One region of the Enterobacter asburiae genome, then DNA from elsewhere that is predicted to be linked to it. Evidence: predicted binding sites of a transcription regulator. Region 1 holds the regulator's gene; each other region holds the start of a gene.

Evidence for each region. Region 1 encodes CRP, which controls carbon source genes, mostly activating them, when cyclic AMP is high. Its sites were predicted from a motif close to ATGTGANNNNNNTCACAT; they were not measured.
Region 2: a site for CRP is predicted at 5,705-5,722, ahead of udp (uridine phosphorylase). Genes of this name have one in related genera too.
Region 3: a site for CRP is predicted at 6,754-6,771, ahead of azuC (stress response protein AzuC). Genes of this name have one in related genera too.

Annotation. Positions count from the first base shown of each region.
Region 1 covers NZ_CP011863.1:3,921,976-3,932,063, reverse strand. The annotation lists gene kefB (glutathione-regulated potassium-efflux system protein KefB) at 1-300, opposite strand, end outside; gene kefG (glutathione-regulated potassium-efflux system ancillary protein KefG) at 300-851, opposite strand; gene ACJ69_RS18915 (ABC transporter ATP-binding protein) at 990-2,894, shown strand; gene ACJ69_RS18910 (hydrolase) at 3,007-4,029, shown strand; gene ACJ69_RS18905 (YheU family protein) at 4,026-4,244, shown strand; gene ACJ69_RS18900 (phosphoribulokinase) at 4,275-5,144, shown strand; gene ACJ69_RS18895 (OsmC family protein) at 5,211-5,615, opposite strand; gene crp (cAMP-activated global transcriptional regulator CRP) at 5,927-6,559, shown strand; gene ACJ69_RS18885 (YccS/YhfK family putative transporter) at 6,617-8,704, shown strand; gene argD (bifunctional acetylornithine/succinyldiaminopimelate transaminase) at 8,701-9,921, opposite strand; gene pabA (aminodeoxychorismate synthase component 2) at 10,008-10,088, opposite strand, start outside.
Region 2 covers NZ_CP011863.1:3,747,014-3,757,101, forward strand. The annotation lists gene yigL (sugar/pyridoxal phosphate phosphatase YigL) at 1-498, shown strand, start outside; gene ACJ69_RS18095 (carboxylate/amino acid/amine transporter) at 581-1,480, shown strand; gene metR (HTH-type transcriptional regulator MetR) at 1,368-2,321, opposite strand; gene metE (5-methyltetrahydropteroyltriglutamate--homocysteine S-methyltransferase) at 2,437-4,698, shown strand; gene ACJ69_RS18110 (dienelactone hydrolase family protein) at 4,784-5,590, opposite strand; gene udp (uridine phosphorylase) at 5,846-6,607, shown strand; gene rmuC (DNA recombination protein RmuC) at 6,747-8,204, shown strand; gene ubiE (bifunctional demethylmenaquinone methyltransferase/2-methoxy-6-polyprenyl-1,4-benzoquinol methylase UbiE) at 8,271-9,026, shown strand; gene ubiJ (ubiquinone biosynthesis protein UbiJ) at 9,040-9,645, shown strand; gene ubiB (ubiquinone biosynthesis regulatory protein kinase UbiB) at 9,642-10,088, shown strand, end outside.
Region 3 covers NZ_CP011863.1:1,927,069-1,937,156, forward strand. The annotation lists gene araH (L-arabinose ABC transporter permease AraH) at 1-370, opposite strand, end outside; gene araG (L-arabinose ABC transporter ATP-binding protein AraG) at 385-1,899, opposite strand; gene araF (arabinose ABC transporter substrate-binding protein AraF) at 1,971-2,960, opposite strand; gene ACJ69_RS09500 (non-heme ferritin-like protein) at 3,748-4,251, shown strand; gene ACJ69_RS09505 (anaerobic C4-dicarboxylate transporter) at 4,843-6,186, shown strand; gene ACJ69_RS09510 (DUF2766 family protein) at 6,229-6,480, opposite strand; gene azuC (stress response protein AzuC) at 6,590-6,673, opposite strand; gene yecR (YecR family lipoprotein) at 6,908-7,246, shown strand; gene ftnA (non-heme ferritin) at 7,451-7,948, shown strand; gene ACJ69_RS09525 (hypothetical protein) at 7,985-8,326, opposite strand; partial or broken gene tyrP (tyrosine transporter TyrP) at 8,555-9,765, shown strand; gene ACJ69_RS09535 (YecA/YgfB family protein) at 9,799-10,088, opposite strand, start outside.

The DNA.
Region 1 (10,088 bases):
CGCGGCGCTGAACAACACCTGCGCGGCGCCCACGCCAAATATGGAGCGTCGGAGTTGCCACAATTTCGAAGGATTCAGCTCCAGGCCGATGATGAACATCAGGAACACCACGCCCAGCTCGGAGAAATGGAGGATCTCATCTACATCGCTGATGAATCCCAGTCCCCAGGGGCCAATCGCGATCCCCGCCAGCAGATAACCCAACACCGCACCGATACCAATCCGTGCCGCAAGCGGCACCGCAACGACGGCCGCAAATAAAAACAGCACCCCGGCGAGGAGCAAATTCGATCCTTCCATTAACGACCTCCTGCCGGAATCGGTGACGCCAGCCATTCACCGTAGGCTCTGGCGTGGCTTGCCAGCTCTTTCGGATCCTGACGCCGCGCCCAGTAGACAATAATCGGGCTCATCCAGTGCATACGGCACATGGCCGCCGTCAGTTCGAATGGCCTGAGGATATCGCTCATCGGATAACGATTCAGCCCGTCGTGGCGGTAAGCGCTTTCGGGTTCACCGGTCGTAATCACACTACGCCAGTACTTTCCCGCAAGCTGGTTCCCCCCCACCCCGCTGGAGAAGCCCCGGCTCAGCACGCGGTCCAGCCACTCTTTGAGCAGCGCCGGACAGCTATAGGTATAAAGCGGATGCTGGAACACAATCACGTCATGCTGACGCAGCAGCTCCTGCTCGTAAGGGATATCAATAAAGAAATCAGGATAGTGCGCGTAGAGATCGTGCACCGTCACGTTGCTGAGCTGTGTGGCCGGCTTAAGCAGCACCCGGTTTGCCACCGAGTCCTGAGATTCCGGATGGGCATACAGCAGCAGCACTTTTGCTGTCTGAGACATCATTCCCCTCCCGGTCTTGTTTCTGTTTTTGTGTATCGTCGCTGTTTTGGGCTACCATGGCGGCCCGGTGCGGAAAATGGCCCACACCTTACATTATCATAATGACAAATTAACATAGTCGGAACATACGGCGCTTCTATGATTGTTTTCTCCTCGTTACAAATTCGTCGCGGCGTGCGCGTCCTGCTGGATAACGCCACTGCTACCATCAACCCAGGCCAAAAAGTGGGCCTGGTCGGCAAAAACGGCTGCGGTAAATCCACCCTGCTGGCGCTGCTGAAAAACGAGATTAGCGCGGATGGCGGTAACTTTACCTTCCCGGGGAACTGGCAGCTCGCCTGGGTAAACCAGGAGACGCCGGCGCTGAGCGAACCGGCGCTCGACTATGTTATCGACGGCGACCGTGAATACCGTAAGCTCGAGGCGGAACTTCATTCTGCTAACGAGCGCAACGACGGTCACGCCATCGCCACCGTTCACGGCAAGCTGGATGCCATCGACGCGTGGACCATTCGCTCCCGCGCCTCCAGCCTGCTACACGGCCTGGGCTTCAGCAACGAACAGCTGGAACGCCCGGTCAGCGACTTCTCCGGCGGCTGGCGTATGCGTCTTAACCTGGCGCAGGCGCTGATCTGCCGCTCTGACCTGCTGTTGCTTGACGAACCGACCAACCACCTCGATCTCGATGCGGTTATTTGGCTGGAGAAGTGGCTCAAGAGCTATCAGGGCACTCTGATTCTGATCTCCCACGACCGCGACTTCCTTGACCCGGTGGTGGATAAAATCATTCATATCGAACAGCAAACGATGTTCGAGTACACCGGCAACTACAGCTCCTTCGAGCGCCAGCGCGCGACGCGTCTCGCCCAGCAGCAGTCCATGTACGAAAGCCAGCAGCAGCGCGTGGCGCACCTGCAGAGCTTCGTGGATCGCTTTAAGGCCAAGGCCTCAAAAGCGAAGCAGGCCCAGAGCCGCATCAAGATGCTGGAACGCATGGAGATGATCGCCCCGGCGCACGTGGATAACCCGTTCCACTTCAGCTTCCGCGAGCCGGAGAGCCTGCCTAACCCGCTGCTGAAGATGGAGAAGGTCAGCGCGGGCTATGCCGACCGCATTATTCTCGATTCCATCAAGCTCAACCTGGTGCCGGGTTCGCGTATTGGCCTGCTGGGGCGTAACGGCGCCGGTAAATCGACGCTGATCAAACTGCTGGCGGGCGAGCTTAACCCGGTCAGCGGTGAAATCGGCCTGGCGAAGGGCATCAAGCTGGGTTACTTCGCCCAGCATCAGCTGGAATTTTTACGCGCGGATGAATCACCGATTCAGCATCTCGCGCGTCTGGCGCCGCAGGAGATGGAGCAGAAGCTGCGCGACTATCTCGGCGGCTTCGGCTTCCAGGGCGATAAGGTGACTGAAAACACCGAGCGCTTCTCCGGCGGCGAAAAGGCCCGTCTGGTGCTGGCGCTGATCGTCTGGCAGCGCCCGAACCTGCTGCTGCTTGATGAACCGACCAACCACCTGGATCTCGACATGCGCCAGGCGCTGACCGAAGCGCTGATTGAGTTTGAAGGCGCGCTGGTTGTCGTCTCGCACGACCGTCACCTGATCCGCTCCACCACGGACGATCTGTATTTAGTGCACGGCGGCAAAGTTGAACCGTTCGACGGCGATCTGGAAGACTACCAGCAGTGGCTGACGGACGTGCAGAAGCAGGAAAACCAGCCGGAAGAGTCAGCAAAAGACAACGCCAACAGCGCGCAGGCGCGTAAAGACCAGAAGCGTCGTGAAGCGGAGCTTCGCACCCAGACGCAGCCCCTGCGTAAAGAGATTACCCGTCTCGAAAAAGAGATGGAAAAACTCAACGCCACGCTTGCTGTTGTTGAAGAGAAGCTTGGCGATAGCGGCCTGTATGACCAGAGCCGCAAGGCTGAGCTGACCGACTGCCTGCAAACCCAGGCGAAGACCAAATCCAGTCTCGAAGAGTGCGAGATGGCGTGGCTCGACGCGCAGGAACAGCTGGAAGCAATGCTGCAGGCTGACTGACCTATTTACCCCATTTGAAGAACAGAATCCGTACCGGGTTCGGAAATCCAGCTTAAACGGGGTACAATTCGGAAAGTATCGTAAATTTCCGACAAGAATCAGCATCGCGCTTATGACCCAAATCATACCATCAGACTTCGACATTGCGGCCGAAGACAGCACTGAGTTCGTGCCTATGCGCGGCGTGGCGAATCCCCATTTGCAGACCATGCTGCCGCGACTGATCCGCCGCAAGGTTCAGTTCACCCCGCACTGGCAACGGCTTGACCTGCCAGACGGTGACTTTCTGGATCTCGCCTGGAGCGAAGCGCCTGAACAGGCTCGCCATAAACCGCGTCTGGTGGTCTTTCACGGTCTGGAAGGCAGCCTGCACAGCCCGTATGCGCATGGGCTAATTGAAGCGGCAAAAGCACGCGGCTGGCTCGGCGTGGTGATGCATTTTCGCGGCTGCAGCGGTGAACCGAATCGTCAGAAACGCATTTATCACTCGGGTGAAACCGAAGACGGCACGTGGTTTTTACACTGGCTGCGGGACAACTTTGGCACCGTGCCAACCGCCGCGGTGGGCTACTCATTGGGCGGCAATATGCTGGCCTGTCTGCTGGCCAAAGAGGGTGAAAGCGTCCCGCTGGATGCCGCCGTCATTGTCTCCGCGCCGTTTATGCTCGAGCAGTGCAGCTACCACATGGATAAAGGCTTTTCCCGCGTCTATCAGCGCTACCTGCTCAACCTGCTGAAGGCCAATGCGGCGCGTAAACTGAAGGCCTACCCGGATACCCTGCCGGTAAGCCTGCGCCAGCTGAAAAAGGTGCGCCGTATTCGCGAGTTCGACGATCTGATCACCGCGAAAATCCACGGCTTCGCCGATGCGATTGACTATTATCGTCAGTGCAGCGCCATGCCGCTGCTAAGCAAGATCACGCAGCCGACGCTGATTATTCATGCCAAAGATGACCCGTTTATGGATCATCACTCGATCCCCGCTCAGGAGTTCCTGCCCGACAACGTTCACTATCAGTTGACCGAGCACGGCGGCCACGTCGGGTTTATCGGCGGCACGCTGCGCCGCCCGAAAATGTGGCTTGAGGCGCGTATTCCTGACTGGCTGACCCCTTATCTGGACGGTGCAAAATGATTATTCCCTGGCAGGATCTGGCTCCCGAAACGCTCGATAATCTGATTGAAAGCTTTGTATTACGCGAAGGCACCGATTATGGTGAACAGGAACGCTCGCTTGAGCAAAAGGTCAACGATGTTAAGCGCCAGCTGAAAAGCGGCGACGTGGTGCTGGTGTGGTCAGAACTGCATGAGACGGTCAATATCATGCCCCGCAACGCGTTTCACGGCTGATCTTCCACCCTTTTCAGTCAGGGAGTTGCTATGTCTGCCAGACATCCGGTTATTGCCGTTACGGGGTCGAGTGGTGCGGGAACCACCACCACCAGCCTCGCATTTCGCAAGATTTTCGCCCAGCTGAATCTCCGTGCGGCGGAGGTCGAAGGCGACAGCTTTCACCGCTACACGCGTCCGGAGATGGACATGGCCATTCGTAAGGCGCGCGATTCGGGTAAACACATCAGCTACTTCGGCCCGGAAGCCAATGACTTTGGCCTGCTGGAACAAACCTTTATAGAGTACGGTAAGAGCGGCAAAGGGCAGTCCCGCAAGTATCTGCACACCTATGATGAAGCCGTCCCCTGGAATCAGGTGCCGGGAACCTTTACCCCGTGGCAGCCGCTGCCGGAACCCACCGACGTCCTGTTTTACGAAGGACTTCACGGTGGCGTGGTCACCCCTCAACACGACGTGGCGCGCCACGTGGATCTGCTGGTCGGCGTGGTCCCTATCGTTAACCTGGAGTGGATCCAGAAGCTGACGCGTGACATGAGCGAGCGCGGCCATTCGCGAGAGGCGGTGATGGACTCCGTGGTGCGCTCCATGGAGGATTACATTAACTTTCTGACGCCGCAGTTCTCCCGCACCCATATCAACTTCCAGCGCGTGCCGACGGTGGACACCTCCAACCCGTTCGCGGCCAAAAGCATCCCGTCGCTGGATGAAAGCTTTGTAGTGATCCATTTCCGCAATCTCGACGGCATTGATTACCCCTGGCTGCTGGCCATGCTGCAGGGCTCTTTTATTTCGCACATGAATACGTTAGTGGTGCCGGGCGGAAAAATGGGGCTGGCGATGGAGCTCATCATGACGCCGTTGGTGGAGCGACTGATGGAAGGGAAACAGATCGCGTGAGCATGTTCCCTCTCCCAGTGGGAGAGGGTTAGGGTGAGGGCATCAACACGCACGATGCCCCATCAATCACGCCTCGATCACTTCATACGAATGCGTGATTTTTACCGCTTTCTCCAGCATTAACGCCACCGAGCAGTACTTCTCCGCAGACAGGTCAACCGCACGCGAGACCGCCGCGTCTTTCAGCTCTTTACCGGTGACCACAAAGTGCAGGTTAATATGGGTGAACAGGCGTGGCGCCTCTTCGCGACGTTCTGACGTGAGTTTGACTTCACAATCCGTCACGTCATGACGTCCTTTTTGCAGAATCGATACCACATCAATTGCGCTGCATCCGCCTGCCGCCATCAGCACCATTTCCATTGGGCTGGGTGCTTTATCGCCGGAGTTACCGTCCATCAAAATCTGGTGTCCTGACGCGGACTCGCCCAGGAACGTTAAACCTTCAACCCATTTCACGCGCGCTTGCATATTCTTAAACTCCAACGTTGCATTTTTGGTGACAGATTACGCGTGCGTTACATTTCTCGCAATGGAAGGCGACCTGCATCATGCTGAAGCGAGACACCAGGAGACACGCGGCGAAAGCTATGCTAAAACACTCAGGATGCTACAGTAATACATTGACGTTACACGTGTATGCAGAGGACATCAAACTTTACTGGCTGCGAAACGTTACGGTAGCCGACTTCCCAGGGTATGGGTAAGAATTCGATTGCAACCCCAGAGTCCGGATGCATCTGATGACTCTGGTGACAGCTTATAACAGAGGATAACAGCGCATGGTGCTTGGCAAACCGCAAACAGACCCGACTCTCGAATGGTTCTTGTCTCATTGCCACATTCATAAGTACCCATCAAAGAGCACGCTGATTCACCAGGGTGAAAAAGCGGAAACGTTGTATTACATCGTTAAAGGCTCGGTGGCAGTGCTGATCAAAGATGAAGAAGGGAAAGAGATGATCCTTTCTTATCTGAACCAGGGCGATTTCATCGGTGAACTGGGCCTGTTTGAAGAGGGCCAGGAACGTAGCGCCTGGGTTCGTGCAAAGACAGCATGTGAAGTGGCTGAAATTTCTTACAAGAAGTTCCGTCAGCTGATTCAGGTTAACCCTGACATCCTGATGCGTCTTTCTTCCCAAATGGCGCGCCGTCTGCAGGTTACGTCAGAGAAAGTGGGTAACCTCGCCTTCCTGGACGTTACCGGCCGTATCGCACAAACCCTGTTGAACCTGGCGAAACAGCCAGACGCCATGACCCACCCGGACGGCATGCAAATTAAAATTACCCGTCAGGAAATTGGTCAGATCGTCGGTTGCTCCCGTGAAACAGTGGGCCGTATCCTGAAAATGCTGGAAGATCAAAACCTGATCTCCGCCCACGGTAAAACCATCGTGGTTTACGGAACGCGTTAATTCCGCTTAAACGGCGTGCCATCGCAAGGTGTCACGCCGTTTTTGTCTCTACTCCCCATGTGGCGCAGGCTGATCTATCACCCGGAAGTTAACTACGCACTGCGACAAACGCTGGTGTTGTGTCTTCCTGTGGCCATAGGCCTGATCCTCGGACATCTTCAGCAAGGCCTGCTGTTTTCCCTCGTGCCCGCCTGCTGCAACATCGCCGGTCTGGACACGCCGCATAAGCGCTTTTTCAAACGCCTGATTATCGGTGGCTGCCTGTTTGCCGGCTGTAGCCTCGCCGTACAACTTCTGCTTGCCCGGGATATCCCGCTGCCGCTGATCCTGACCGTGCTGGCGATGACCCTCGGCGTCACGGCGGAAATCAGTTCGCTGCACGCCCGCCTGCTTCCCGCCTCGCTGATTGCGGCCATTTTCACGCTGAGCCTTGCAGGGAATATGCCGGTGTGGGAGCCACTGCTGATTTACGCCCTGGGGACATTATGGTACGGGCTGTTTAACTGGTTTTGGTTCTGGCTGTGGCGCGAACAGCCGCTGCGTGAATCCCTGAGCCTGCTCTATGTGCAGCTTGCGGATTACTGCGAGGCCAAATACACCCTGCTCACCCAGCATACCGATCCGGAAAAATCCTTACCGCCGCTGCTGACGCGCCAGCAGAAGGTGGTGGATCTCATAAGCCAGTGCTATCAGCAGCTGCATATGCTCGCCGCCAACAAGAACCACGAATACAAGCGGCTGCTGCGCACCTTCCAGGTCGGGCTGGATCTGCAGGAGCATATCTCCGTTAGCCTTCACCACCCGCAGGAGGTGCAAAAGCTGGTCGAGCGCAGCCACGCCGAAGCGGTGATCCGCTGGAACGCGCAGACCGTGTCCGCACGCCTGCGGGTGCTGGCCGATGATATTCTCTATCACCGCTACCCGACGCGCTTTAACATGGATAAGCAGCTGGGCGCGCTGGAGAAAATCGCCCGTCAGCATCCGGATAACCCCGTCGGCCAGTTTGCCGCCTGGCACTTCAGCCGTATCGCCCGCGTGTTGCGCACGCAGCGCCCGCTTTATCCCCGCGACCTGATGGCGGATAAGCAGAAACGGCTTCCGCTATTGCCCGCGCTCAAAAGCTATCTTTCTCTTAAATCGTCCGCCCTGCGCAACGCCGCAAGGATTAGCGTGATGCTCAGTACCGCCAGCCTGATGGGTATGGCGCTGCACCTGCCGAAACCCTACTGGATCTTAATGACCGTGCTGTTTGTCACCCAGAACGGCTACGGCGCCACGCGGGTGCGTATTCTGCATCGGGCTGGCGGAACGATGGCCGGGCTGATCATCGCGGGCGTGACGCTGCACTTCCACGTGCCGGAAGGCTATACCCTGGCAGGCATGCTGGCGGTTACGCTGGTGAGCTACCTGATTATCCGCAAAAATTACGGCTGGGCGATGGTGGGCTTTACGGTGACGGCGGTATATACCCTGCAGCTGCTCACGCTCAATGGCGAACAGTTTATTGTCGCCAGGCTGATTGATACCCTAATCGGCTGTCTGATTGCCTTTGGCGGCATGGTCTGGCTGTGGCCGCAGTGGCAAAGCGGACTGCTGCGCCAGAACGCCCACGACGCGCTGGAAGCCGACCAGCAGGCTATTCGCCTGATCCTGAGCGACGACCCGCAGCCCTCGCCGCTGGCCTATCAGCGAATGAAGGTCAACCAGGCGCACAACGCCCTGTTTAACTCGCTCAACCAGGCGATGCAGGAGCCGGGCTTTAACTCGCACTATCTGGCAGACATGAAGCTCTGGGTGACGCACAGCCAGTTTATCGTCGAGCACATTAACGCCATGACCACGCTGGCGCGCGAGCACACGATGCTGACGCCGGATCTGGCGCAGCGCTATTTGCAGTCATGTGAAATTGCGTTGCAGAGGTGTCAGCAGCGTCTGGAGTATGACGCGCCGGGCGAGTCGGGAGATTCAAACATTCTGGAAGCACCGGAGACGTTAACCCACGGGCCAATGAGCACGCTGGAGCAGCATTTGCAGCGCGTTCTCGGGCATCTGAACACCATGCACACCATTTCGTCGGTGGCATGGCGTCAGCGCCCGCATCACGGGATTTGGTTAACGCGCCGGTTAAAGCGAACCGAGTATTAACCTTTAACGATCTTCGCGACCGCCGCGGCAAAGCGGGTTAACCCGTCCTCAATATCCCTGTCTTCCACCACCAGCGACGGCGCAAAGCGCATCACGTCCGGTCCGGCATTGAGTACCATAACCCCTTCGTGCGCCGCAGCGTGCAGGAAGTCGCGCGCGCGGCCCTTGTACTGCGGCTTCAGCTCGGCGCCAATCAACAGCCCCATCCCGCGGATTTCGCTGAACACGTCGTACTGCTCATCAATCTTTTGCAGGTATTTTACGAACAGCTCGCGCTTCGCGCTCACGGCGTTCAACACCTCCGGCGTGTTGATAATGTCGAATGCGGCGCCCGCCACGGCGCTCGCCAGCGGGTTGCCGCCGTAGGTAGAGCCGTGAGAGCCGACGTGGAAAGCGGAGGCGATCTCCTGCGTCGTCAGTACCGCACTCACCGGGAAACCACCGCCGAGCGCTTTAGCGCTGGTCAGAATATCCGGCGTCACGCCGTAGTGCATATACGCGAACAGATCGCCGGTACGCCCCATCCCGCACTGTACTTCATCAAAGACCAGCAGCGCCTGATGTTCGTCGCACAGCGCGCGCAGTCCTTTCAGGAATTCCGGGGTTGCCGCGGTCACGCCGCCTTCACCCTGAATCGGCTCGACAACAACGGCGCAGGTGTGGTCGTCCATCACCGCTTTCACGGCATGCAGATCGTTAAACGGCACGTGGACGATGTCGGCCGGCTTCGGGCCAAACCCGTCGGAATACTTCGGCTGGCCGCCAACGGAAACGGTAAAGAAGGAGCGTCCGTGGAAGGCATTGTGGAAGGCGATGATTTTGGTTTTGTACGGGCTATGGCGCGTTGTCGCGTAGTAGCGCGCCAGCTTAAAAGCGGTTTCGTTGGCTTCGGTGCCGGAGTTCATAAACAGCACGCGCTCGGCAAAGGTCGCATCAATGATCTTGCGGCCCAGGCGCAGCGCCGGTTCGTTGGTGAACACGTTGCTGGTGTGCCACAGGGTTTCGCCCTGGGTTTTCAGCGCCTCCACCAGCACGGGATGGCAATGACCCAGCGCCGTGACCGCAATACCGCCCGCGAAATCCACATACTCTTTCCCCTGCTGATCCCAGACGCGGCTGCCCTTTCCCTTCACCGGGATAAACTCAGCCGGTGCATAAATCGGCAGGATCACTTCATCAAATGTCGCGCGGGTAATTGCTGGTTGTTCAGTTGCCATGTCATGACCATCCATTTTATGTCACAGTGATTGTGAAAATATAATCACAAAATATGCATAAAAAATCATAACAAGGCAACAGATATTCAGCGATTGAGGAAATTCGCCAGCAGCGCGTGCCCCTGCTCGCTGAGGATGCTTTCCGGGTGGAACTGCACGCCTTCGAG
Region 2 (10,088 bases), 170 kb from region 1:
GTTACTAACGTTTACCGCGACGACGACTGGTTTATGAACCGCCACCGCCCGGATGAAATGCGTTTCTTCAAGGAAGCGGTATTCAACTACTCCCTTTACGAACCGGGCCTGCTGGAGCCGGAAGGGATCAGCAAGGTGTTCTTCACCTGTGACAGCCACGAAGAGCTGCTCCCGCTGGAACAGGCGATCAACGCCCGCTGGGGCGATCGCGTCAACGTGAGCTTCTCAACCCTGACCTGTCTGGAAGTAATGGCGGGTGGCGTCTCCAAAGGTCACGCGCTGGAAGCGGTTGCGAAACGTCTGGGCTTCGGGCTGAAAGACTGTATCGCCTTCGGTGACGGCATGAACGACGCCGAGATGCTTTCGATGGCGGGCAAGGGCTGCATCATGCAGAACGCGCACCAGCGTCTGAAGGATCTGCACCCTGAGCTGGAAGTGATTGGTTCTAACGCTGACAACGCGGTACCGAAGTATCTGCGTAAACTGTTCCTTGAATAATCTTCATTCGGTTGTTTATTGCTCAGTTGTCAACTAAAGAGTTCGCTACAATGCCTCTCCTTCTTTCTGAGAGACAAGCATTGTGGCGCTACTCATTATCACCACTATCCTGTGGGCCTTCTCCTTTAGCCTGATTGGCGAATACCTTGCCGGTTCGGTCGACAGCTACTTCTCGGTGCTGATGCGCGTGGGGCTGGCGGCGCTGGTGTTCCTGCCGTTTCTGCGTACGCGCGGGCAATCGCTGAAAACGATTGTGCTTTATATGCTGGTGGGAGCGATGCAGCTCGGCATCATGTATCTGTTCAGCTTCCGGGCCTACGTCTACCTGTCCGTCTCCGAATTCCTGCTTTTTACCGTGCTGACGCCGCTCTATATCACGCTGATTTACGACCTGCTCAGCAGACGCCGTCTGCGCTGGGGATACCTGCTGAGCGCCGCGCTGGCGGTGATCGGCGCGGCGATTATTCGCTATGACAAAGTCAGCGATCACTTCTGGACCGGGCTGATGTTCGTCCAGCTCGCCAACATCAGTTTCGCCATCGGCATGGTGGGCTACAAACGCCTGATGGAAACCCGTCCGATGCCGCAGCATAACGCGTTTGCCTGGTTCTATATGGGCGCCGCGATTGTCGCGGTAGCGGCGTGGTTCATGCTCGGTAATCCGCAAAAGCTGCCGACCACCGCCGTGCAGTGGGGCGTTCTGGTCTGGCTGGGCGTAGTGGCGTCAGGGCTGGGATACTTCATGTGGAACTACGGCGCTACGCAGGTAGACGCCGGTACGCTGGGGATCATGAACAACGTGCATGTCCCGGCAGGGCTGCTGGTCAACCTCGCCATCTGGCAGCAACAGCCGCACTGGCCAAGCTTCATTATTGGGGGAGCGGTGATCCTGGCTTCGCTGTGGGTCCATCGCCGATGGGTCGCTCCGCGCTCCGCACAAACGGAAGATGGTCGCACGCGTGGTTCCGCGCTGAGCGAATAAACGCCTCCGTAATCGGCTGACGCTGCTCGCCATCGCGCACGGCGGCGTACAGTCGGCTCCACAGTCCTTCACCCAGGGTTTTGGTCTGCACCAGACCCTGGCGTTCAAAACTCTCCACCACCCAGTGCGGCAGCGCCGCGATACCCATTCTGGCCGCCACCATCTGAATCAGCAGCAGGGTGTTATCCACGCTTTTCAGCTGCGGGCTAATGCCTGCTGGCTGCAGGAAGTGGCGCCAGATATCCAGGCGGCTGCGCTGGACCGGATAAATCAGCAGCGTTTCTGTCGCCAGGTCTTCCGGCGTGATGCGCGTTTTGGCGGCCAGCGGGTGGTCCGGCGCCAGCACCAGGCGCACTTCATAATCAAACATCGGCGAATAGTGCAGGCCACTGCGCGGCAGGATGTCAGAGGTCATGACCAGATCCAGCTCGCCCTGCTGCAGCGACGGCTGGGGGTCAAAGGTCACGCCGGATTTGAAGTCCATCTCCACCTGCGGCCACTTCTGACGGAAGTTCTCAAGCGCGGGGGTCAGCCACTGAATACAGCTGTGGCACTCAATGGCGATGCGCAGTTTGGTCTGCTGCGGTTCGTTACACGCCTGCAGCGCGCTCGCGATCTGCGGCAGTACCTGATTCGCCAGCTGAAGAAGAATTTCACCCTGCGGCGTAAAGCGCAGGGGCTGGCTCTTACGCACAAAAAGACGGAAGCCGAGGCGTTGTTCCAGATCGCTGAACTGGTGAGAAAGGGCGGACTGGGTCTGGTGCAGCGTGGCCGCAGCCGCCGCGAGCGAACCGCAGTTCCGCAACGCTTGTAGCGTTTTCAGGTGTTTAATCTCGATCATGAAAGTCCTTCACTTCGCCATGAACATATTGCGCTTGAGGAATATACAGTACCTGCCAATTATAGATGTGTAAACATCTGGACGTCTAAATAACGAATTTCACAAGGGGCATACCATGACAATCCGCAATCACACTCTCGGTTTCCCTCGCGTAGGCCTGCGTCGCGAGCTGAAAAAAGCGCAAGAAAGCTACTGGGCGGGTAATGCCACCCGCGAAGAGCTGCTGGCGGTAGGACGCGAGCTGCGCGCCCGCCACTGGGATCAGCAAAAACAGGCGGGCATTGACCTGCTGCCGGTGGGCGATTTCGCCTGGTACGACCATGTTCTGACGACCAGCCTGCTGCTTGGCAACGTACCGGCTCGTCATCAGAACAAAGATGGATCGGTAGATATCGATACTCTGTTCCGCATCGGCCGTGGCCGCGCGCCAACGGGGGAGCCAGCGGCAGCGGCGGAAATGACCAAGTGGTTTAACACCAACTATCACTATATGGTGCCGGAGTTTGTCAAAGGCCAGCAGTTCAGGCTGGACTGGACGCAGCTTCTGGACGAAGTGGATGAAGCGCTGGCGCTGGGCCACCAGGTGAAGCCGGTGCTGCTCGGGCCGGTAACCTATCTGTGGCTGGGCAAAGTGAAAGGTGAGCCGTTTGACCGACTCAGCCTGCTGAAGGATATTCTGCCGGTCTACAAACAGGTGCTGAGTGAGCTGGGCAAACGCGGCATTCAGTGGGTGCAAATCGATGAACCGGCGCTGGTGCTTGAGCTGCCGCAGGATTGGCTAGATGCCTTTAAACCGGCGTATGACGCGCTCACCGGTCAGGTAAAACTCCTGCTGACGACCTATTTTGAAGGCGTGGCGTCGAACCTGAAGACCATTACCGCGCTGCCGGTTCAGGGCCTGCACGTTGACCTCGTACACGGTAAAGACGATGTCGCGGAGCTGCACAAGCGCCTGCCAGCGGACTGGCTGCTCTCTGCCGGGCTGATTAACGGCCGTAACGTCTGGCGCGCCGATCTCACCGAAAAATATGCACAAATCAAAGACATCGTCGGCAAACGTGAGCTGTGGGTGGCCTCATCTTGTTCCCTGCTGCACAGCCCGATCGATCTGAGCGTGGAAACGCGTCTGGATGCCGAGGTGAAAAGCTGGTTTGCCTTCGCCCTGCAAAAATGCGAAGAGCTAACGCTGCTGCGCGACGCGCTCAACAGCGGCGACACGGCGGCGATTACCGAATGGAGCGCCCCGATCCAGGCGCGTCGTCACTCGGCGCGCGTGCACAACCCGGCGGTGGAAAAACGTCTGGCGGCCATCACCGCCCGGGACAGCCAGCGCCAGAGCCCGTACGAGGTGCGCGCTGAAGCGCAGCGCGCACGCTTCAATCTGCCCGCGTGGCCAACAACGACGATAGGTTCTTTCCCGCAAACTACGGAGATCCGCGGCCTGCGTCTGGACTTTAAGAAGGGCAATCTGGATGCGAATCACTACCGCACCGGCATCGCGGAACACATCAAGCAGGCGATTATCGAGCAGGAGCGCCTGGGGCTGGACGTGCTGGTGCACGGTGAAGCCGAGCGTAACGACATGGTGGAATATTTTGGCGAGCACCTGGACGGCTTCGTCTTTACCCAGAACGGCTGGGTGCAGAGCTACGGCTCCCGCTGCGTGAAGCCGCCTGTGGTCATTGGTGACGTCAGCCGTCCGGAAGCGATCACCGTGGAGTGGGCGAAGTATGCCCAGTCCCTGACCGACAAGCCGGTAAAAGGCATGCTGACCGGTCCGGTGACCATTCTCTGCTGGTCGTTCCCGCGCGAAGACGTGACCCGTGAAACCATTGCGAAGCAAATTGCGCTGGCGCTGCGTGATGAGGTGGCGGATCTGGAAGCGGCAGGCATTGGCATTATCCAGATTGACGAGCCGGCCCTGCGCGAAGGCCTGCCGCTGCGCCGCTGCGACTGGGATGCCTACCTGCAGTGGGGCGTGGAGGCGTTTCGCATCAACGCCGCGGTGGCGAAGGACGACACCCAGATCCACACCCACATGTGTTACTGCGAATTTAACGACATCATGGATTCGATTGCCGCGCTGGATGCCGACGTGATCACCATCGAGACTTCGCGTTCAGACATGGAGCTGCTGGAGTCGTTTGAAGAGTTTGACTACCCGAATGAAATCGGGCCGGGCGTGTACGACATTCACTCCCCTAACGTGCCGAGCGTGGAGTGGATTGAAGCCCTGTTGAAAAAAGCGGCCCAGCGCATTACGGCAGAGCGCCTGTGGGTGAACCCGGACTGCGGACTGAAAACCCGCGGCTGGCCGGAGACGCGTGCGGCGCTCGCCAACATGGTGAAGGCGGCGCAGAATTTGCGTCAGGCGTAGCGGTGCAGGATTGCCGGGTGGCGACAACGCTTACCCGGCCTACCTGTTGGCCCGGTAAGGCGTAGCCGCCACCGGGCTTTTTGCTTTATGCTTTCTTCCCGCCGTACTGGCTAAACCACGCCAGCATCCGCTGCCAGCCATCTTTGGCTGATTCTGCGTGATAGCTTGGACGATAATCGGCGTTAAACGCGTGCCCGGCATCCGGGTAGACCACAATCTCCGCCTTCGCATTTGCCGCACGGAGCGCATGGCGCATGGTCTCTACCGAATCAAGCGAAATACCGGTGTCCTGACCGCCGTAAAGCCCTAACACGGGGGCATTTAACTCGGTGGCGATATCGACGGGATGTTTCGGTGAATTCAGCGTTTTTTCACCCACCAGTTTGCCGTACCAGGCGACAGCGGCTTTGAGCTGCGGGTTATGCGCGGCATACAGCCAGCTAATGCGTCCGCCCCAGCAGAAACCGGTGACCAGCAGACGATGCGGATCCCCGCCGTTGCGCGCCGCCCAGCTGGCGACGTGGTCGAGATCGGCCAGCACCTGCGCGTCCGGGACTTTGCTGACCAGGTTGCTGAGCAATGTTGGAATATCGCTGTAGTCGTTCGGATCGCCCTGGCGGAAGTAGAGCTCTGGCGCAACGGCCAGATACCCTTCCAGCGCCAGCCGGCGGCAGAGGTCGCGAATGTATTCGTGAACACCAAATATCTCCTGAATCACAATCACGATGGGCAGCGGACCGTCTGCCGATTTTGGCCGTGCGTGCCAGGCAGGCATATTCTCCCCCTGCGAGGGAATGGAGGTCTCGCCCGCGGTAATTGCCGCTTCTGGCGTCGACACGATGGTTGAAGCATGTGGGGCCGCAGCAGGTGCAAAACCGGTTTTTTCAGTCATGGCATTCTCCGTACCAATGAGTTAGCGCAAAGGTAAATATAGACACCAGGTTAACAACTCACAGTGCCTTAAACGGTCTATCTTTTGTGCAGCACCTGGCGATATAACTTGTTAATGTGATGTGAATCACCTTTTTATGGAAATTCAATGTAATCATTTTCATTCATGGTGAGGTGCGTCACGAAAATATGCTTACTGCTTCTGTAAAGTACCGTTTTACTTCTTCTGACTAACCGACCCACAGAGGAGTCACCTATGTCTAAGTCTGATGTTTTTCATCTCGGCCTCACCAAAAACGATTTACAAGGGGCTACGCTCGCTATCGTCCCTGGCGATCCTGAGCGTGTGGAAAAGATCGCCGCGCTGATGGATAAGCCGGTCAAGCTGGCTGCCCATCGTGAGTTCACCACCTGGCGCGCAGAGCTGGATGGCAAAGCGGTGATCGTGTGCTCTACCGGTATCGGTGGTCCGTCTACGTCTATTGCTGTTGAAGAGCTGGCCCAGCTGGGCATTCGTACTTTCCTGCGTATCGGTACTACCGGCGCTATCCAGCCGCACATCAACGTCGGCGACGTGCTGGTCACGACCGCGTCCGTTCGTCTGGACGGCGCAAGCCTGCACTTTGCACCGATGGAATTCCCGGCAGTGGCTGATTTCGAATGCACCACCGCGCTGGTTGAAGCCGCGAAGTCCGTAGGCGCAACCACCCACGTGGGCGTAACCGCCTCTTCCGACACCTTCTACCCGGGCCAGGAGCGTTATGACACCTTCTCAGGCCGCGTGGTAAACCGTTTCAAAGGCTCAATGGAAGAGTGGCAGTCCATGGGCGTGATGAACTACGAAATGGAATCCGCAACGCTGCTGACCATGTGCGCAAGCCAGGGTCTGCGTGCCGGTATGGTGGCGGGCGTTATCGTCAACCGTACCCAGCAGGAGATCCCGAACGCCGAAACCATGAAGCAGACCGAAAGTCATGCAGTGAAAATCGTGGTGGAAGCCGCGCGTCGCCTGATCTAATCCTCTCTTCTGAAATCAAAGGCCGACGCGTTCGGCCTTTATTTTTTGCGTAGCGCCTCGCAGGAAAAGCCTTTCAAACTGGACGTTTATACAGCACAATTCTATTTTGTGCGGGTAATACGTTGATGCAGGGGGTTTTGTGGATATCTCAATCCTGATTTACGCGGTGATTGCGCTGGTGGGCTTAGGGATTGGCTGGCTGATTTCCAGCTACCAGCATGCGCAGCAGAAGGCCGACCAGCTGGCCGAGCGAGAAGAGATGGTCGCCGATTTAAGCGCGACAAAACAGCAGCTTGCTCTTAGCGAACACTGGCGCGACGAGTGCGAACTGCTCAACAACGAGCTGCGTAACCTGCGAGATATCAATACGTCACTGGAGGCCGATCTCCGCGAAGTGACCACCCGCCTTGAATCCACCCAGCTGCATGCGGAAGACAAAATCCGCCAGATGATCAACAGCGAGCAGCGCCTCAGCGAACAGTTTGAGAACCTCGCCAACCGAATTTTTGAGCACAGCAACCGCCGCGTTGACGAACAGAACCGCCAGAGCCTCAACAGCCTGCTGACGCCGCTGCGCGAACAGCTGGACGGTTTTCGCCGTCAGGTGCAGGACAGCTTTGGTCAGGAAGCCCGCGAGCGGCACACGCTGGCGCATGAGATTCGCAATCTCCAGCAGCTGAATGCGCAAATGGCGCAGGAAGCGGTCAACCTGACCCGCGCGCTGAAAGGGGATAACAAAACCCAGGGCAACTGGGGAGAAGTGGTGCTGACCCGCGTGCTGGAGGCCTCTGGCCTGCGGGAAGGATATGAATACGAAACGCAGGTCAGCATTGAGAACGACGCCCGCTCTCGCATGCAGCCGGATGTGATTGTGCGGCTGCCGCAGGGTAAAGATGTGGTGATTGACGCCAAAATGACGCTGGTGGCGTATGAACGTTACTTTAATGCGGACGATGACTACACGCGCGAGTCTGCGCTACAGGAGCACATTGCCTCCGTGCGTAACCACATTCGCCTGCTCGGCAGAAAAGACTACCAGCAGCTGCCGGGGCTGCGCTCGCTGGACTATGTTCTGATGTTCATCCCGGTAGAACCCGCATTTCTGCTGGCACTCGACAGACAGCCTGAACTTATCACCGAAGCGCTCAAAAATAACATTATGCTGGTCAGCCCCACCACGCTGCTGGTGGCGTTACGCACCATTGCGAACCTGTGGCGCTATGAGCACCAGAGCCGCAACGCTCAGCAGATTGCCGATCGCGCCAGCAAGCTTTACGACAAAATGCGCCTTTTCGTGGACGACATGTCTTCCGTCGGGCAGAGCCTGGATCGTGCGCAGGATAACTACCGCCAGGCGATGAAAAAACTCGCCTCCGGACGCGGCAATTTGCTGGCTCAGGCCGAATCATTCCGCAGCCTGGGGGTTGAGGTTAAACGCGAGATTAATCCGGAATTGGTCGAACAGGCCACCGCCCAGGACGACGAGTTTCGCCTGCGAGAAGGTGCGGACGAACAAAATACAAACAGTGAAGACAATACGTTAGCGGCGGATTTATCACCAGACGAGACTCCAGCGCGTTTCTTTCGCGGTGGTTGAAACGTAGGGCAAACGCGCCCAATCTGTTACACTTCACGAACATTTTACTGATAAGCAGGCTCTGAGATGGCTGACGATTCACAAGACACAACGCACTTTGGCTTTCAGACTGTCGCCAAAGCGCAGAAAGCTGACATGGTGGCCCACGTATTTCATTCCGTGGCGGCGAAGTACGATGTGATGAATGACCTGATGTCGTTCGGCATTCATCGCTTGTGGAAGCGCTTCACCATTGACTGTAGCGGCGTTCGCCGTGGACAAACGGTGCTGGATTTAGCCGGTGGTACGGGCGATTTAACCGCGAAATTCTCCCGTCTGGTGGGCGAAACCGGTCGCGTTGTTCTCGCCGATATTAATGACTCCATGCTGAAAATGGGACGCGAAAAGCTGCGTAACATCGGCGTGGTGGGGAATGTGGAGTATGTGCAGGCAAACGCCGAAGCGCTGCCATTCCCGGACAATACCTTTGACTGCATCACGATCTCTTTCGGTCTGCGTAACGTGACCGATAAAGAAAAAGCGCTGCGCTCCATGTACCGCGTGTTGAAGCCGGGTGGACGTCTGCTGGTGCTCGAGTTCTCTAAACCTATCATTGAGCCGCTGAGCAAAGCCTACGACGCCTATTCCTTCCACGTGCTGCCGCGTATTGGTGAGCTGGTGGCTAACGACGCTGAAAGCTACCGCTATCTGGCGGAGTCTATCCGTATGCACCCGGATCAGGACACATTAAAAGCCATGATGCAGGATGCAGAATTTGAGAACGTTGAATATTTCAACCTGACGGCGGGCGTCGTCGCGCTGCATCGCGGTTACAAATTCTGAGTGGAGGTGTCCCGTGCCCTTTAAACCCTTAGTCTCCGCAGGCGTCGAGAATGTACTGAACGCTTTTCTGTATCGCGCTCCGGCGCTGAAAGCTGCACGTCAGCGGCTTAACGGGAAGGTATTACGCATTGTTTTAAAAGAGTTCTCGACGCCGCTTGTGCTGGTATTCAGCGAACGCCAGCTTGACGTTCTGGGGGGGTGGGAAGGTGAAGCAGACTGCTCGGTCATTACGCACATGAGCGTGCTGCCTAAACTGCGCGATCGCCAGCAATTAACGGCGCTTATCCGCAGCGGTGAGCTGGAAGTGGAGGGCGACATTCAGGTCGTGCAGAACTTCGTTGCGCTCACCGATCTAGCGGAGTTCGATCCGGCAGAGCTGCTCGCGCCTTTTATCGGCGACATCGCCGCCGAAGGCATCGGGAAAGTCCTTCATGGTGGCGCCTCCTTTGCGCGTAAAAGCCTTCAGCGCCAGCAACGCTATGCGGCGGAAGTGCTGACTGAGGAGTGGCGAATGGCGCCCGGACCACTGGAAGTTGCATGGTTTGCGGAAGAGACCGCTGCTGTTGAACGTGCGGTTGATGCGTTAACCAAACGGCTGGAAAAACTGGAGGGCAAATGACGCCTGGTGAAATTCGGCGCCTCTATTTTATTATTCGCACCTTTTTGAGCTACGGGCTCGACGAGCTTATCCCCAAAATGCGTATCACGCTGCCGCTTCGTATCTGGCGGCGGATGCTGTTCTGGATGCCCAATCGCCATAAAGGTCAACCGCTGGGTGAGCGTCTGCGCCTGGCGCTGCAGGAGCTCGGTCCGGTTTGGATTAAATTCGGACAGATGCTGTCGACCCGCCGCGATCTCTTCCCGCCTCTGATTGCCGATGAGCTCGCGATGCTGCAGGATCGCGTCGCACCGTTTGACGGCGCGCGCGCGAAAAAGCAAATTGAAGAGGCGATGGGAAATGTACCCGTTGAGACCTGGTTTGACGATTTCGACATTAAGCCACTGGCATCGGCCTCTATTGCGCAGGTGCACACCGCGCGTCTGAAAGAAAACGGCAAAGAA
Region 3 (10,088 bases), 2.0 Mb from region 1:
TAACAAAACCGTTCACCAGACCGCTGATGACGCCGAGTAGCAGACCGGCCAGAACGCCAATCCACAGGCTTTCCGTCATGTTGATCACCACTGCCGTCGTGACGCCCGCGCAGGCAATCACCGACGCCACCGACAGGTCAAAATCGCCGGAGGCCAGACAGAACAGCATCCCGCAGGCCACCATCCCGGACATGGAAATGGCCAGCCCCAGCCCCTTCATATTAATGAAGGTGGCAAAGTTAGGAACAAAGATCGCGCAGGCGAGGAACAGTGCGGCAAAGACCACCAGCATGCCGTACTGATCCCAGATACGTCCAAAACTCAGCGCCGACTTCGACTTCGGCGCTCCGGATGTAGTAACAGAGGACATCATTAACTCCTTACTCAGGCGACAGCCTGGCTGACTTTAGGCATGGCGAGGTTCAACGCCTGTTGTTCATTCGCCTGTTCATGAAGTAATTCACCGGCAATTTCGCCTTCACGCATCACCACAATGCGGTCGGCCACGCCAAGCACCTCCGGCAGATCGCTGGAGGCGAAGAGCACCGCCACGCCGCGTTTTGCCAGCTCATAGATCACGTTATAAATCTCGTGTTTTGCCCCCACATCGATACCGCGGGTCGGCTCGTCGAGCAAAATGACCTTCATATCTTCCGACAGCCAGCGGCCTAAAATCGCCTTCTGCTGGTTTCCGCCTGACAGATTCATGATCAGCTGTTCCGGACCCGGCGTTTTAATATTCAGCGAGCGAATATGGTGGTCGGCATTGCTCGACTCCCAGCCATCGTTTATCAGGCAGCCTGCGCGAATAAACTTGCGGCGAGCGGAAATATTGATGTTGTCGCGTACCGAATGCACCGGAATAATCCCCTCTGCTTTACGGTCTTCCGGGCAGAGCATCATGCCCGCCCTGATCGCGTGGGCCGGTTTCTGGATATCGACCCGTTCACCGTCAATAGAGACCTGCCCGTCGGTAATACGGGTTCCGCCGAACAGGCCTTTCATTAATTCACTGCGCCCCGCCCCCACCAGACCAAACAGGCCGACAATTTCGCCGCTGCGAACGGATAACGAAATCGGCGTGCGCACGCCCGGCGCTTTGACGCTGTCCAGGCGCAGGCGTTCAGGGCCGTACTGACGCGGCTGCCAGTGATAAATGTCACCCAGCTCGCGTCCGACCATCGCCTGAACAAGCTGATCATGGTTAACCTGCTGCATGTCGGTAAAGGTGCGCACATAGCGCCCATCTTTAAAGACGGTGATGGCGTCGCTCAGGGCAAATATCTCTTCCATGCGGTGCGAGACATACAAAATCGTACGCCCTTCCTGACGCAATTCGCGGATCACGCGGAACAGATTTTCAATTTCACGCGCAGAAAGCGAACTGGTGGGCTCATCGAAGGCAATAATTCTGGCGTTACGCGCCAGCGCCTTGGCAATTTCAACCATCTGCCACTGGCCGATGGAGAGATATTTCAGCGGCGTCTGGGGATCGACGTCCAGACCCAGGTGTTTAAGCTGCAGCCCCGCTTCATAATTAAGTAGCGAACGATTTACCACGCCGCCTTTGTGCGGGAGCTGTCCTAAATAGATGTTTTCCGCCACGGTCATCTCAGGAATGAGGTGCAGCTCCTGGTAGATGATCGCCACCCCGGCATTGAGCGCCGCCGTGGTATCGGCAAACGCCACCTCTTCGCCGCGAATGGCCAGCGTGCCGGTTGTAGGCGCATAGTTGCCGCTGAGGATCTTCAACAGCGTGGATTTCCCCGCACCGTTTTCCCCCATCAGGGCGTGAACCTGGCCGGCATAGCAGTCGAAGCTGATATCGGTCAGCGCGTTAACACCGGGAAAAGTTTTCCCGATGCCGCGGAAAGAGAGATACGGATCAGACTGTCGCATAACGTCTCCGTGATTCCTGTAGTGTGTACGTCTGGCCCCTCACGATGCATGAGGGGCACAATCACAGCGTATTACTTACCGCCCAGCCCTTTTTTCGCCAGCTCCTCTTTGAAGTTGTCGCGGGTAATCAGCACCACGTCGGTCACTTCGGTAAATTTCGGCGGTTCGGCCCCTTTGGTTACCCAGTTGTAGAGCATCTCACTGGATTTGTAGCCGTGAACGTCCGGGCTCGGCAACAGAGAACCGTAGAAGCCGGTAGCCTGCGCTTTGGACAGCTCGCTGACGGCGTCAACGCCGTTGATGCCAATCCCGATCACGTCAGGCGCTTTGAAGCCCTGGCCTTCCGTCGCGCGTACCCCGCCCAGCACGGTGTTGTCGTTCATGCCGACCACCAGCCAGTGTTTGACCTCCGGATGCTGGACCAGCATAGAGTTCGCGGCGTCGAAAGCACCCGGGATATCGTTGGATTTGGTTGGGACTTTATAGATCTGTTTTTCCGGGAAGCCGGCCGCTTTCAGCGCATCCATTGAACCGGTAGTACGACGACGGGCGGTGTCCAGCTCGTCAGCCGTGATAGCCATTACCGCGGTCTCTTTGACATCCCAGCCGCGCTTTTGCATCTCTTTATACAGTTCCTGGCCCTGGCGCTCGCCGATTTTGGTCGCCGCCATCATGACCAGCGGGACGGTGTCCATCGGCTTGCCTTTGGCGTTAACGAACTGATCGTCAACCGCGATGACCTTCATATCGTAACCGCGCGCTTTCGCCGCGATTGCCGATCCCAGCTTTGGATCCGGGGTACAGATAACGAAACCTTTTGCACCGCTGGCCGCCAGGCTGTCGATGGCGTTCAGGGTTTTTTCGCCGTCAGGCACGGCGATTTTAATGACTTCAAAACCTAAATCTTTCCCGGCTTTATCTGCGAATTTCCACTCAGTCTGGAACCAGGGCTCTTCGGGCTGTTTTACCAAAAAACCGAGTTTTAAATTCTCAGCGATAGCGGATTGTGACATAACGGCAGCCAGACCGATGGCCGCCAGCGCTTTAGTAAATTTGTGCATGGTAAACTCCAGCTTTAGCATTCTTTTCTGTAGGGAATAAGTGCGTGCTTCTTATTTAATCGGACTTAAAACAAGGCATTAGCGCTTACCTCGTCATAAGCGTTATTGCTGGTGATAGTTTTAGCGGGAAATTAATCATCCATAAGAGAGCCCCATCACACCGCAGAATTACAGTAATTGCGTACATAAATTCAGCGAAAAATGACATAAAAAAGGCAGGATTTGTCAGACAAATAGAAAGAGGTTAAGCAGAATTATCCATAAGATTAGCCAAGATATCCCTGATGCCCCTCAGCGGGCAAAAACGCACCTGGCGTTAAAGGGGGTCAACATGTTTTTCATCAAGAATGTACAACGCACCTGAAAAAACGTTATTCCGCAGAAATTGATTTAGCGCAATTTTATTAGCACATCATATATTCGAAACGATTAAACCGTATTTCTCCTTTTCTCAGAGTAATATTCCAACTTAATATTTTCGAAAGAGTAACGGTGTACCCTCACGATAAAAACCCTTAATTATTAGCCAATTAAGTCACATCCAATTCATGGCGAGCTAATTGTATTTCTGAACTATATTAAACTTTGTAATGTATGGTAAATACAGCCTGATTAAGAGTTTTCTTAGACCCAATACAAGGGTATGCTTATTTATATCGAACACAGGAAGTGAATTTCGGTCGACTTCGGTCGCGGCAGAATGTCTATTTCTGCTCTTTTCTTCGTATTTGCCTGACGCTCAGGTAAGCAACGGACATCACGTCCCACAGTCAATAAGGATATGAGTATGGCTACCCAAACGATGATGCAAAAACTTAACGCGCAGATGAACCTTGAGTTCTACGCCTCGAATCTGCACCTTCACTTAAGCGCGTGGTGTGCCGAGAATAGTCTCACGGGGTCTGCCACATTCTTTCGCTCTCAGGCGCAAAGTAACGTCACCCATATGATGCGTGTCTTTAACTTTCTGAAAGCCGCAGGGGCAAATCCTGTCGTTAAAGCCCTTGATGGGATCAATGAAAACTATTCTTGTCTGGAAGAACTGTTTCAAAAAACGCTTGAAGAGTACGAGCAACGCTGCAGCACGCTCAGCAAACTGGCCGATGAAGCCAAAGCGCAGCAGGACATTACGACGCTCAAATTCTTACGTGATATGGACAAAGAACAGCAGCAGGATGGCATGCTGCTAAAGACGCTGGCGGATGAGATCCATAATGCGCAGCAGGCGGGTTTATGTCCTGAGCAAACCGACCGTCATCTGCTCGACATTGTGGCGGTGCAGCACCACTGAGTTTTTAATTTGCTCCAACAGGGCTGAGGGTTTCCCGGGAATTTATTAACCTGAAGCGATGAATTTTGTATCAGGCAAGCGAATAACTTACAGCGATGTCCTGGTCCGGCTGTAAATCGCCGAAGCGTTTCCGTAAGGCCGGGGCGAGGCGCATGGATGCGCCGAGAGGGCGTGGCCTGCAGGGATGCAGGCTCATGCCCGGCCCGATAGCCTGAAGGAATAAGCTGAGGGAACCGCGAAGCGGCGATTTACCGCCGGGAGCCCGGGTCGCAAGGGCGGCGGCGATTGAGCCGCCCTGGCACGTTCACCGGTCATGTCGTTACAGAGTAGCAAGGAACATGAAGTGAACGGAATGACCACCACAGCCGTATGTTCCCCCTCACCCCAGCCCTCTCCCTCAAGGGAGGGGGAGTCGTCCGTGCAAGCATTGTTTTGTGGGGATCCCTCCTCCCACCTGAGGCAGGATTCCTTTTCCCCCTCTCCAACCTTCTGCTTTTCCTGAAATTTAACAAATCAGATCTGGCTCCCAATGATTAACCACACAACGTGTGATGATTTATTTAGTTACATAATCATTGACGAGGGAGCATCATGATCACCATTGAGTTTGTTGTCATTCTCCTCTGCCTGCTGACGGGTACGCGTTTCGGCGGTATGGGGCTTGGGTTAATTAGCGGTATTGGTCTTTTTATTTTATGTTTTGTCTTTGGACTGCAACCGGGTAAACCGCCGGTTGACGTTATGCTGACCATCCTTGCGGTGATAGGCTGTGCGGCTACGCTGCAGACTGCGGGCGGCCTCAACGTCATGATGCAGTTTGCTGAACGCCTGCTGCGCAAACACCCGCAGCACATCACCCTGCTCGCCCCTTTCACCACCTGGATGCTGACCTTTCTGTGCGGCACCGGGCATGTGGTCTACACCATGTTCCCCATCATTGCGGATATCGCCCTGAAAAAAGGGATCCGCCCGGAGCGCCCCATGGCCGTGGCCTCGGTCGCGTCGCAGATGGCAATCACGGCATCCCCCGTTTCCGTTGCCGTGGTGTCACTGGTGTCCATCCTGGCGGCCCAGCATGGGATCGATCACGCGTGGGGGATCCTGGAAATTCTCGCCGTGTCGGTTCCCGCTTCGCTTTTCGGCGTGGCCATTGCGGCCCTGTGGAGTTTACGCCGTGGGAAAGATCTGGCTGACGACATAGAGTTTCAGGAAAAGCTGAAAGATCCTAAGCAGCGCGAGTTTATCTATGGCGGAACGGAGACGTTAATGAATCAGCGTTTCCCTAAACAGGCCTACTGGTCCACGTGGATTTTCTTTGCCGGTATTGCCGTGGTCGTTTTGCTGGGGGCATTCCCTGAACTGCGCCCCGCCTTTGAGGTAAAAGGCAAAATGACGGCGCTGTCGATGAACCTTGTCATTCAGATGATGATGCTAATTGCGGGCGCCGTGATGCTGATGGCCTGTAAGGTCAATGCGTCGGCCATTTCCAACGGCGCGGTGTTCAAGGCCGGTATGGTCGCGATCTTCTCGGTGTTCGGCGTGGCATGGATGAGCGATACCTTTTTCCAGGCGCATCTCGATGAGTTAAAGCTGGCGCTGGAAGGCGTGGTGAAGAGCCACCCGTGGACGTATGCCATTGTGCTGTTTCTGGTGTCAAAACTGGTGAACAGCCAGGCGGCTGCGCTGACGGCCGTTGCGCCAATGGGCCTGATGCTCGGCATCGACCCGAAAATGCTGATCGCCTTTTTCCCGGCGTCATACGGCTATTTTGTCCTGCCGACCTATCCCAGTGATTTGGCCTGCATCGGCTTTGACCGTTCAGGCACCACCCGCATCGGCAAATTTATCATCAACCACAGCTTTATTCTGCCAGGGCTGATTGGGGTAAGCTGCGCGTGCGCGGCGAGCTACCTGCTGGTCCAGACGTTCTTTTAACCGCATCAAAGGGCGACATATGCTGTCGCCCCTTTCCATGCTTTAGTGGGACTCACCCTGCGGCGTGAATCGCAGTTCAATCAGCGCGATGGCTTTCTGGATCGCACGAAGCGTAACCGGGTCAGCGGCAGCAGGATGGCTGGCAAAATCGATGTTCTTCAGCTGCGTAGACATCTTCTCGCGCACTTCAACCGGCGCAATCACGTCCAGAACATCAAGGATTTGTTTGATAACCAGCTGACAGGCGACAACGTCAGAGACTAGTTCCTGATCGGCGCTCAGGTTTTGTGACATGGGGGCTTTCTCCTTATTTAAAGGCCGCCATAGTAGCAAAACACGCCCCCTGACATCTTCCCTTCATCGTCAGCAGGTACAAAAAAACCCGCCGAAGCAGGTTTTTTTATCAGAACATGGCGCCCGGCGGCACGTCTTTGAACGTGCGGCAGTAATTGGCCCACATGCTTTTCAGGATTTTGCGCAGTTTCACGATGATGCTCCATTAACTTGTTATACAACTTTATTGTCAACGTGCTTATAATATGACCACCATCACAAAAATCAATCTTTTTGTGATGGCTATCACATTTTTATCAGGGTTTGGCCTGATAGCGCTCCCCTCTGACCCGTTGCGAAGAGTGAGGGCAGATTGTCCGGCTATTCCAGGCATTGCAGCGGGCATCTGCGGGTACGATAAGGTATTTCCATCCACTCAGAGCGAACCATGAAAAGAGTCATTGTAGCCGGCACAATCCTGCTGCTCGCGGGGTGTAGTATCAACCGCCAGGCTGAAGTCAGCAGCCGCGACGCGCCGAACGGCATCGTCCGCCTCGACTACGGCCAGGCAGCGCTGCAAAATGCGTATTCCGATGAGTATGTAAATAACGGCACGGCGGCAAAAGCGTGTCAGAGCATGGGGTATGCCACTGCCTCAGCCTATGGTCAGCCCATTAAAACCTGCACCCTGACGAGCGGCTCTTTGTGCCTGAACGAGAGCGTGACTATCCAGTATAAATGTATGGGTTACGCCGTTAATCCTAAGTCAAATAATCCGTGGTATTAATCAACGCTGCCAGCGTTTGCTGGCAGTTTATTTCATTACGAACAAAAATAATTCTCATTAATAAGTTATAAAAATCGCCAATGCGTTTTATTCCCATTCGTATTTTAAATAAATAAAATAAAAATTTTACGTTTTGCAAATAATTAAATAACAAATTATAGTGTCGCTCATTGTGAACCAGAAATAATAATCCGGAGCGTCACCATGCTGAAAACTGAAATGATCGACAAGCTCAACGCGCAAATGAACCTTGAGCTTTTTTCATCCCTGCTCTACCAGCAGATGAGCGCCTGGTGCAGCTACCACAGCTTCGAAGGTGCGGCCGCGTTTCTGCGTCGTCACGCTCAGGAAGAGATGACACACATGCAGCGTCTGTTTGATTATCTTACGGATACGGGCAGCCTGCCGCGCATTGAAACCGTGGCTTCACCTTTCGCTGAGTATAATTCTCTCGATGAACTGTTCCGCGCCACCTACGAGCACGAGCAGCTGATCACGCAGAAAATTAACGAACTGGTCCATGCCGCGATGACCAGCCAGGATTATCCAACCTTTAATTTCCTGCAGTGGTACGTCGCTGAGCAACACGAAGAAGAGAAGCTGTTTAAATCCGTACTGGATAAATTATCTCTGGTGGGTAAATCCGGCGAAGGTCTTTACTTTATTGATAAAGAACTTTCCACTCTCGATACGCAGAATTAATTTCAGCGCGGTGCCGGTTTCCGGCACCGCGTTAATTTACATACACCCCGCACAGCTGGTGCAGCACCAGTCATGAGGATTCACCGCCTGGTAAAAATAGCGGTAGCTGGACGTCTCCAGCGGAATACCCACCTCGAAGAACATATCCGTTAACCAGTCGACATTCTCAACGATCCACTCATCTTCCTGTAAGCCTTGCGCAAAGGTTTCATCTTCAGGATCGATAACCGAATAGATTGCCCAGGTGCCCATATCCTTTTCGCGACGGGACTCGGGAAGTATCAGGGGTTGGTTCTGCCAGCTGATTATCCAGTGGCCATGGCACAACAGGTTACCTCCCCGGCTCCATGCCGCGGTGAAGGGATTCTCCCCAGCCATAAACTCTCACTTAATTTGATAATTTATATTTATTGTTTACGTTACGCCGGAATGTCGCCCAGCAACATTGCCCTTATGAAGTAGGCATCCGCCTAAAAAGGATCAGAGCGACAATAATCCGTAAATTATTCATTACACTACTTGTAACGGTGATTTGACGAATTAAGGCTTTTCCCTTACTCTGCGCCGCAGATTTTGTCGCGGTTAAGCATCGTTGTAGAGGAAAGCGTGAAAAACAGAACCCTGGGAAGTATTTTTATCGTCGCCGGAACGACGATTGGCGCAGGAATGCTGGCAATGCCCTGGCAGCCGCGGGCGTGGGATTTGGCATGACCCTGCTGCTGCTGGGTACGCTCTGGGCGCTGATGTGCTACACCGCCCTGCTGCTGCTTGAGGTTTACCAGCACGTGCCCGCCGACACCGGTCTGGGTTCGCTTGCGGCGCGCTATCTGGGACGCTACGGCCAGTGGATAACCGGCTTTAGCATGATGTTCCTGATGTACGCCCTGACCGCCGCCTATATCAGCGGCGTCGGGGAACTCATCGCCTCCAGCGTCAACGACTGGTTTGGCTCTGACATTACCCCGGCGACGGGGGCTATCTTCTTTGCGCTCATCGGCGGCGGCGTGGTCTGTGTGGGGACATCGCTGGTCGATCTGTTTAACCGCTTTCTGTTCAGCGCCAAAATTCTCTTCCTGATCGTCATGCTGGTGCTGCTGGCGCCGCACGTGCATAAGGTCAACCTGCTGACGCTGCCGCTGGAAAAAGGGCTGGCGCTCTCCGCGATCCCGGTCATTTTCACCTCGTTTGGCTTCCACGGCAGCGTGCCAAGTATCGTCAGTTATATGAACGGCGATATCCGCAAGCTGCGCCGCGTCTTTGTAATCGGCAGCGCGATCCCGCTGATCGCCTATATTTTCTGGCAGCTGGTGACGCTGGGCAGCATTGACTCCTCAACCTTTATTGGGCTGATGGCGCAACACGCTGGCCTGAACGGTTTTCTGCTGGCACTGCGCGAGGTTGTTACCTCCCCGCACGTGGAGCTGGCGGTACACCTGTTTGCCGACCTGGCGCTGGCAACCTCGTTCCTGGGCGTGGCGCTCGGCCTGTTTGATTACCTGGCCGATCTGTTCCAGCGTCGCAATACCGCGGCTGGACGGTTGCAGACGGGGGCCATCACATTCCTGCCGCCGCTGGCATTCGCGCTGTTTTACCCACGCGGGTTTGTGATGGCGCTGGGCTATGCGGGGGTGGCGCTCTCTATCCTGGCCCTGCTGCTCCCTTCCCTGCTGGCGTGGAAAAGCCGCCAGCAGCATCCTCAGCAAGGATATCGCGTGGCGGGAGGAAAGCCGCTGCTGTGCGTTGTGTTTGGCTGTGGGGTGGTGATTATTCTAGTGCAGGCGCTGATTGCAGCCGGGATGCTACCGGAAGTGGGTTAAATAAAAAAGGGGCTATCATCAGCCCCTTTTTTATCAGTGCAAACAGCAGCTCTTAAACTTCTTCCCGCTGCCGCAAGGACAGGGATCGTTACGCCCGACCTTCGTGCCGTTCACCGTCGGCTTCTTCACTTCAGGCTGCTGCGGGTTGTTAACCCAGTATTGATATAAACGCAGTGCCGCAGGCTGGATGCTTTCGATGCTGGCGATATACTCCTCTTCGGACAGTTCATCCAGCTTTTCGCTGTTCTCTTCCGTCCCGTGCAGCGCAATCACGTCAAGATCGGCCTTCAGGGCTTCCGGCAAGGCTGACCAGTCCGTCAGCG